DNA from 4 places in the Paenibacillus sp. J31R109 genome. Region 1 is predicted to be linked to each of the others. Evidence: predicted binding sites of a transcription regulator. Region 1 holds the regulator's gene; each other region holds the start of a gene.
The links. Region 1 encodes LexA, which represses DNA repair genes until DNA is damaged. Its sites were predicted from a motif close to CGAACATATGTTCG; they were not measured.

Region 1 (2,207 bases):
CAAATGGATTAATCCCAATCATTTTCGTAAATGGGAACGTCTCGAAGGATTCATATAAACTTCTTGCTTCTTTACGAACAGAAGCTTCTAATTCCTCAGGTTTGACATCGACATGCTTCGCTGCTTCTTCACAAGTTGCAGTAAAGGCTTCCTCCACACTACGATCATCCCATAATAGCGTATCATCCAAATCAAAAAGCACAGCTTTCAACGTCATCATTCATTTCCCCTTTGAATGTAGTATCTATGTGTAAGCTTAATTCTCTTCGTCAGTGAACTTAATCGAATCCAGTTGGACTTTCAGGTTCCCTCTGAATGCATCAATATACTTCTTTCTCAGCTCGTTGCGCTCATCCAGTTCTGCATCTGTTAGGCCAACTGTCTTCGCTTTGCGAGCTAATTCATTGATGCGCTCAATCGTTTTATCCATGCTGTCACTCATTGTAATCCTCCCAGTCAAAATTTCAATATGAGTACTACTTTGCCATCACCGTTTGTGATTGTCAAGGATACATCATAAAGAGCCATAGACCTTAGGGTCCATAGCTCAAACTTTCATCTATATAGATAACTAAAAATGTACGTATTAAGGAAGTAATAGAACCTGACCCGCTTGTAGTGAACTGCTCGATAAATGATTAAATGATTTCAATCGTTCGACATAAGAACGTGTGTTCTCACCCTTCTTTTTGTGAGAGTCAGCGATTTCCCAGAGTGTATCACCACTTTGAATAACTATCTTCTCGTGTTGAATCGGTTGTGCGGATGGTTGAATGGAAGCAGTTGATGTAGACGATGTAACCGTACTATCACCTGCATAGGCTTGTACAATCGCACCAAACGAAAACACAGTTCCAAGAATTACTGCTATCAGCAAGAAACGAAGTAGTAGTTTCGCATGACCCCGTTTAGTCGTCATCCCTTTGGATGCTTGAGCAGTACCTTGAAGTATTGTTGTTCTTCCGTTCGATTGTGAATAAGCCATATACATAAAATCATCCCCCAAACATTTGTTCTGATATCAGAATAACACGAACACATGTTTGAGTCAACCATTTCTCGAACTTATGTTTGTACGAACTCGGGTTCTATGTTATACTTTGGGTAATGATTCCCAGTATTGGAGTGATATCTTATGAGTAAAATTTCGCAGCGTCAACAAGCAATCATGGAATTCATTAAGAACGAAGTGAAAGATAAGGGCTACCCGCCTTCCGTTAGAGAAATAGGCGAAGCTGTTGGACTAGCTTCCAGTTCAACTGTACATGGACATTTGGAGCGTCTTGAGAAAAAAGGCATGATTCGTCGAGATCCTACTAAACCGCGTGCAATCGAAATTCTAGGGCTTGATGGTGCCGAATCCCAATTCGCAGTTTCCGTCGCTCGTGTTCCCCTCGTTGGTAAAGTAACAGCAGGTGTACCTATTACAGCCACTGAGAATATCGAAGATTACTTCCCGCTTCCTACTAGCATGGTTGGCGACAACAACGTGTTCATGCTCAGCATTATGGGTGACAGTATGATCGAAGCTGGCATTCATAATGGCGACTATGTCATCGTTAAACAACAACAAACAGCGAACAACGGCGATATCGTTGTCGCCATGACCGAAGATGATGAAGCTACCGTTAAGCGTTTCTACAAGGAGAAGGATCACATTCGCCTTCAACCTGAGAACTCCGCTTTGCAGCCTATTCTCTTGAAGAATGTAACGATCCTAGGGCGCGTTATCGGTTTGTTCCGGGATATGTAAGACACCAATACCGCAAAAAAGCAGGCCCTCAAAGTGATATTTCACTTGAGAGCCTGCTTTTTTTCATCCTACTAAAAAGTTAATACCCAGTTCCCCGCACGGAAAATCGGCTCGATCGTCCCATCTGCTAGTTCCCCATCGATCTCAAGTTCCGCAGAACCTATCATAAAATCCACATGGATCAAGGAGCTATTCCCTCCTCGAGATTTCAACTCCGCATTAGACAGCGTAGTCCCTTCCTTCAAATTGATCGGATAACAGCTGCCTAAGGCCAGATGGCATGATGCATTCTCATCAATACCCGTGTTATAGAAAATACGATTAACATTGGAAATCGGAGAATCAAATGGCACAAGTGCAACCTCTCCTAGATAGCGTGCACCTTCATCCATATCCAATAAACGAGCCAAATGGTCATAACCCACTTCAGCTTGGAAATCTACAACCTTACCTG
Region 2 (2,207 bases), on a different contig from region 1:
CTGTAAATGAGGAGCTGCCTCCTGCTGGTACCGTGATAGCGGTCATGACGGGAGCAGCTGAACGGAGAAAGGCAACCGTAATGGCAGCGGTCCCCGTTTCATTTTTGATATATCCAGTACCGCTAATCAGAGTTGCCATATTATCCGTATAAACAATGGTTGTACCTGCTGCGGTCATCAACCAATTCGTACATACTTTATCCTGCACGTAGGTTTTGTCTGAACAACAACTAAGAGCTGTGTTACTACAAGAGCACATAATGAGTACCTCCTTTAGGTGTCAAATGGCATTATTGAATCGAATAACGAGTTGTGATACAAAATTCGCCCTGATATAAACCCGCGTCTGTGCCATCCAGTGTTATCTGTATAGTGGCGAAGCGTTGGTAAGTAAAAGCCAGACTTGTTCCAGGTGCAATGGAAACGGGAGCCGTTAAGATGGAAGCCCCAGCGCTGTTCAATACATCTAACGTTATAGCGGCAGGTCCGGTGTCAAATTTCACATATCCTGTGCCAATGAGGTTGGGATTAATATTATTCGTGTAAACGACAATGTCTACATCCGTGGCAACTACTGTGCCCGTCCATGGTGCACATACTTTATCCTGAACGAAATTTTTCTCTGAACAGCAAGTTAGCGCAGCTGCGGAATTATCACATGCCATAGTTAAGAAAACCTCCTCCGTTTCTTTGTTTCTAAACTATTTAATGCAGGCAATTACCCTGACGCTTGGACATCTGCCTGATTGCCGAATATTTAATATGACGCACATGTCCGTAGTGATTCGCACATTTTTTAAAAACCACTTGCATAACGAATACGTGTTCGGTATATAATATGAAAAAACGAATATATGTTCGCATATGGTGGTGAGGACATGAGTAGTACATCAAGAGTAGAGACAGAAGAGGATGTTCAAATGATTAAGGAATACACACTGTTACCGATTTTGCTTGATATGCTCGCAAGAGATATGGAGGAGCTTAAGGTTTATAAAGATAAAATCGTTTATAATCACATTCTTTTCTATCTCAGAGAGGTTGAGATGGGGATTTATCCAGAATTACAACAGTTGAAGAGCAAGATGAAGCAGCGTGAGATTAAGGTAATCCACACGGAAATGAATGCTTTAGGGATCCAAGTTGAATACAAAGTTCGAGGTTACATTCATCATTTCACGATGCTTCGTAGTTTGGTCAAGGCTGAGCTTATGACTATGCTGATGAATATGCGGGGGGAATTGCGATGAGCAAGGGGAACAAGGGTGGGGAACGAACGATCTTCCTGGCCGATTGTCAGAGCTTCTACGCAAGTGTAGAGAAGGCCGATCATCCAGGTCTAGAGAATAAGCCGGTTGCTGTTGCAGGAGACCCTGCGTTAAGATCAGGTATTATATTAGCCGCCTGCCCTGTTGCCAAAGAATATGGTGTAACGACAGCCGAACGGTTGGGCGAAGCGCTGAAGAAGTGCCCTGAGCTGATTGTCATGCGGCCACGGATGCAGCATTATATTAATATTTCGTTGCAAATAACCGAAATTTATCAGGAATTTACGGACCTTGTTGAAATTTTCAGTATCGACGAGCAGTTCCTTGATGTTACAGGGAGCCTGCCACTCTTTGGAGATGCAGAGCAGATAGCGAGAAATTTGCAGTATAAGGTGTTCGAACAAACTGGGGTTAAAGTTCGCGTAGGCATCAGCTCTAATAAAATTTTAGCGAAAATAGCGACGGATATTTGGGCTAAAAAGAATAAGAACGGCATCTTCACGCTGCTTCCGTCTGCTATCGAGGAGCACCTGTGGGAGCAACCTGTCAGCAAAATGTTTGGTGTTGGCTCGCGGATGACGGCGCATTTTGCCAAGTTAGGTATGTACACGATTGGTGAGGTGGCACGAACACCACTGCCGCAGCTGAAGCAGAAATTTCGCGCGCGCTTCGGCAAGCAGTCGGATATTCATGCGGAGGTCATGTGGCGGACGGCAAATGGTTTGGATGACAGTCCGGTTACGCCAGGGACGTTCGATACGCCACCCAAGTCGATCGGCCATATGATGACGTTGCCGAGGGACTATGCGGAATCGTCAGAGGTGAATACGATACTGATGGAATTGACGGAGGAGGTCTGCCGTGACTGTCGACGTAAAGGGTATATGGCCTCTATTGTGACTGTCAGCTGTATGTGTAGCCCCTTTGATGCGCCGACAG
Region 3 (2,207 bases), on a different contig from region 1:
ACATGCTTCACACCACGCTCGCGAATAATTCCGGCAATTTTGGAATGGTCAGGCTCTACATAGAACATATCAATGACATCTTGGTTCATGGTTAGCGGTGTGTGAGCTAATTGAACGGCTTCCTCTAAATTTGGGAAAATAGCCGTTACCCCTGTTAAATCAGTGGGAAGCTTTTTTGATTTCTCCGAGGAAACCGGATCAATGAAGAGAGGGATGTTCTCCTCCTGACAGCGGCGGATCAGCTCCTCCAAAGTATCGCTCGGCAGGTTCGTATCTGCGATTACGAGCTTGGCAGAGGCAATATGAGACCATTTATCCCTCAGCATCGCTGGTGAGAATTTATCATAAATGTCCATATTGGCAAAAGCGAGAAACATCTCGCCTGACGTGTCGAGGAGCGCAGTATAAGATCCCGTATTCTCGCCATTGAGTACGATGGCTTGGCTGACGTCGACGCCTCGGCGTCTTGTTTCTTCTAGTACCCATTGGCCTGCTTTATCGTCCCCCACCACGGTGAGGAGGGATGTTGGACAGGCTAGTCCAGCTAAAGCTTCAGCGATGTTGCGAGCAACGCCGCCACATGACTCCGTGACCGTAACCGGATTGGAGGTGGCTAGTCGGATGGCATGCTTGCTGAGGGCTTTACTGTCGAGATTCGCTCCGCCGATGCAGAATACCGTATGCTCATCGGAAGTGACATAGGCTCTGCCACGAATCGTTCCCTTTTTGGTCAGTGACGCAATATAACCAGCTACAGCAGATCGAGAAATACCGATGAGACCGGCCATTTCATTCTGCGAAATGAATGGATTTTGACGGATAAGCGCTAGGATTTGCTGTTCACGATCCATGCAAAGCTCCCCTCCTTCGTCGTACTCCCTTTATTTTAACTCACTATAAAACAAATGTCTATTCGATGGACAAATGTTCTGGTGGTGTGCTGAACGCTTGGTTAAGAACTAGCAGCAAGGGTTTAGGTAGTCCGTAAGTCGAATATTTCGAGTTACGGAAGCTAAGCGCGGCCATTCGAGCTCCGTAAGTCGAATATTTCGAGTTAGGGAAGCTATGCGCGGCCATTCCAGCTCCGTAAGTCGAATATTTCGAGTTACGTAAGCTAAGCGCGGCCATTCGGGCTCTGTAAGTCGAATATTTCGAGTTACGGAAGCACAGCGCGGCCATTCAGGCTCTGTAAGTAGAATATTTCGAGTTACGTGAGCACAGCACGGCCATTCAGGCTCCGTAAGTCGAATATTTCGAGTTACGTAAGCACAGCGCGGCCATTCAGGCTCCGTAAGTCGAATATTTCGAGTTACGGAAGCTATGCGCGGCCATTCGAGCTCCGTAAGTCGAATATTTCGAGTTACGTAAGCACAGCGCGGCCATTCCAGCTCCGTAAGTCGAATATTTCGAGTTACGGAAGCTATGCGCGGCCATTCGAGCTCCGTAAGTCGATTTTATCGACTACTTCCCTTAACAAAACGAAAGCCTACCCACCTTTCACACAAAAAATGTGAAATGGAGTAGACTTTTTAGACACAGTCACGTCCGCGTCTCCTCATTGTTCTCGAAGCCTAAATACTGACGCGGACTCCTCGACCTGAATCGCTTCATTGCCCCAAAACTACTTTGTATACGAAGAATTGGAGCGGGACCCGAGTCCAAGCAGACCAAGTAATCCTAACAAACCGATGTAGCTGTACCAGTGCCTAGTTTTATCTTTGGGCGGCGCAGCTGCGACGGACTGAGCTTTAAGCGTAGAAACGTTCAAGGCTGTTGGCGGTGTAATCCCATACGCAGCAGCATGACCGTTCAGGTTGGTTGCAGGGAGTAAACGGGTATCTGCCCCGGGCATACCAAAGGGGTTGGTTTGATACATCGTAGGAGAACCATTCTTCAAGCTCTGCAGGTTTTCGGTCTGTGACGTATGTCCACTATGATCGTGGGCATGCAGCCGATATTGATGTGCCCCAAGCAGAAGAGAGAAGGTAAGGAATGAAATAGAAACTAATTTGAAAGATCGGGTAACCATTATCCATACCTCCAGGTAGTAAGTAGATAGGGGTCATTCGGTGTAGGTAAGCATATATTCCCCTGTGAGCGAGAAGTTATGCATGAAGATCAGTGGGATAGTGGAGGCGATAGCCGCGTCGACAGAACAAAAAAGAACCGCCGTCCCCTAACTAACTAGGAAGACAACGGTTCTAGAC
Region 4 (2,207 bases), on a different contig from region 1:
ATAATCGCGAGGAAGCGTCATAGCGTGGCCGATCGATTTTGGTGCGATATCAAATGTTCCGGGCGTAACAGGACTATCATCTAGTCCGTTTGCCGTTCTCCACATTACTTCCGCTTGTATATCCGATTGCTTTCCGAACCGCGCACGGAATTTCTGTTTTAAAGTCGCTAGTGGGGTTTTAGCAACATGACCTATTGTGGTCATTCCAAGAGCGACAAAATGCTTCGTCATTCGTGAACCCACCCCATACATCTTATCAATGGATAGTGGCCATAGGAATCGCTCAACGTCATCTTTGCCAAGAGTAAATATTCCATTAGCATTCTTCTTAGCAAAATTATCTGTCGCCTGTTTGGCAAGTATTTTAGTAGGTCCAATACCGACGCGAATTCGTACGTTCATGGACGCGGCTACTTTCTGTTGAATCATTACCGCGAGTTCATCGGGAGTGCAGCCAAAATGATTGAGCGAACCAGTAACGTCCAAAAATTGTTCATCGATTGAAAATACCTCAACGAGATCAGTATACTTTTCGTAAATATCTGTTATCGCGAGCGATACGTCAATATATCGCTGCATGTGAGGACGCATTACAATGGCATTTGGACATAATTGCAGCGCTTCTCCCAGTCGCTGTGCTGTGGTAACCCCAAAACTTTTAGCTATCGGGCATGCCGCCAAAATAATTCCTGATCTCCTGGCCGGATCCCCAGCAACAACCACGGGGAGATTATCAAGGCTTGGATGAGTCGCCTTTTCAACGCTTGCGTAGAATGACTGGCAGTCGGATAGGAATATTGTCCTTTCGCCCTTCTTGCTCATCTAAACGCGCCTCTGCATGTTCATTAGTGTTGTCATTAGTTCTGCTTTAACCAAACTTCGAAGCATGGTGAAATAATAGATGTATCCTCGCACTTTGTATTCTACGTTAATACCGAGTGCATTCGTGGTTGTGTTTAGCACTTTAATATCACGCTTCTTCATACTGTTCTTAATACTTTGTATTTTGGGGTAAATAGAGGTTTCGACCTCTTTCAGATAAAAAAGAACATGATTATAAACGATTTTATCCTTATATATCTTCAGCTCCTCCATGTCTCTAGTTAACATATCGAGCAAAATGGGTAATAACGTGTATTCTTTGATAATTTGAATATCCTCTGCATTCTCAATCCTTGAAACAACATTCATACTTCTCACCGCCATTTACGAACATGTATTCGTGATATTCATTATATACTGAACACGTATTCGTTATGCAAGTGAATATTTTTAATATAGGTAAAAAATAAAAAACCCAAAGGGTGCTACCTCAGGCTTTTTTCAACCAGTTCTTTGCGATTTTCTATCTAATCACAAGTCAAAAGTAGGCAATCCCTAGAGGAGTGCTCAACGCTTTTCAACATCACAGCCATATTCAGCGAATCCTCGAAATAAATCCGGACGGCCTCGGCGATGTGCTCAACGCTTTTCGGCATCACAGTCATATTCAGGGGATACTGGTGCAGCTTGCCGATTTCCTTGCAGCTGTGCTCAACGCTTTTCAGCATCACAGCTATTCTCAGGCCTCCTCCAAGTTGACGAACCCTGGCTCCCCATCGTGCTCAACGCTTTTCAGCATCACAGCTATTCTCAGCATCTACAAAAAAGATATTGTGTACGGACTATGGTAGTGCTCAACGCTTTCCAGCATCACAGCCATATTCAGGTTATAGCTACTTCTACGAAATTCCCATACTTTGTTTCGTGCTCAACGCCTTACGGCATCAATGCTATTAGAAGCCTCTGCCAACCGTGGCGTACGAAATCAGGAATACTGTGCTCAACGCCTTATGGCATCACTGCTGTTAATATTTTTGCCGATAGTTCGGCCTTCTTCTTTGTTTTTCTCGTGCTAAACGCCTTACGGCATCACTGCTGTACACAGTAACCCCAACTCATCGGCACCATCGGCTCCCATGTTGTGCTCAACGCTTTCCAGCATCACAGCCTTATTCAGTGATATACGAATGGATTCATCTTGGCAGCGACAGGGTGCTCAACGCTTTTCAGCATCACTGCCATATTCAGCGGTTGTTCATCAGGCCAATGCCTTCGGCAACAATCTGGTGCTCAACACTTTACAGCATCACAGCCATATTAAGGATACCTAGCTCATCCGCACCATCTGCCTCTATGTTGTACTCAACGCTCTTCAGCATCAAAGC

Region 2: a site for LexA is predicted at 848-861, ahead of AC58QT_RS02540 (YhjD family protein). Genes of this name have one in related genera too.
Region 3: a site for LexA is predicted at 903-916, ahead of AC58QT_RS33055 (carbohydrate kinase). Genes of this name have one in related genera too.
Region 4: a site for LexA is predicted at 1,210-1,223, ahead of AC58QT_RS25895 (YhjD family protein). Genes of this name have one in related genera too.

Annotation. Positions count from the first base shown of each region.
Region 1 is NZ_JCAUAR010000002.1:283,005-285,211, forward strand. Features, by position in the region: gene AC58QT_RS06915 (HAD family hydrolase) at 1-217, opposite strand, end outside; gene AC58QT_RS06920 (DUF896 domain-containing protein) at 257-442, opposite strand; gene AC58QT_RS06925 (LysM peptidoglycan-binding domain-containing protein) at 587-991, opposite strand; gene lexA (transcriptional repressor LexA) at 1,136-1,753, shown strand; gene AC58QT_RS06935 (aminopeptidase) at 1,825-2,207, opposite strand, start outside.
Region 2 is NZ_JCAUAR010000001.1:570,667-572,873, forward strand. Features, by position in the region: gene AC58QT_RS02530 (DUF3992 domain-containing protein) at 1-259, opposite strand, end outside; gene AC58QT_RS02535 (DUF3992 domain-containing protein) at 291-665, opposite strand; gene AC58QT_RS02540 (YhjD family protein) at 879-1,250, shown strand; gene AC58QT_RS02545 (DNA polymerase IV) at 1,247-2,207, shown strand, end outside.
Region 3 is NZ_JCAUAR010000027.1:1,394-3,600, forward strand. Features, by position in the region: gene AC58QT_RS33055 (carbohydrate kinase) at 1-851, opposite strand, end outside; gene AC58QT_RS33060 (hypothetical protein) at 1,622-2,029, opposite strand.
Region 4 is NZ_JCAUAR010000013.1:34,524-36,730, reverse strand. Features, by position in the region: gene AC58QT_RS25900 (DNA polymerase IV) at 1-822, opposite strand, end outside; gene AC58QT_RS25895 (YhjD family protein) at 823-1,191, opposite strand; gene AC58QT_RS25890 (hypothetical protein) at 1,350-1,553, opposite strand; gene AC58QT_RS25885 (hypothetical protein) at 2,121-2,207, opposite strand, start outside.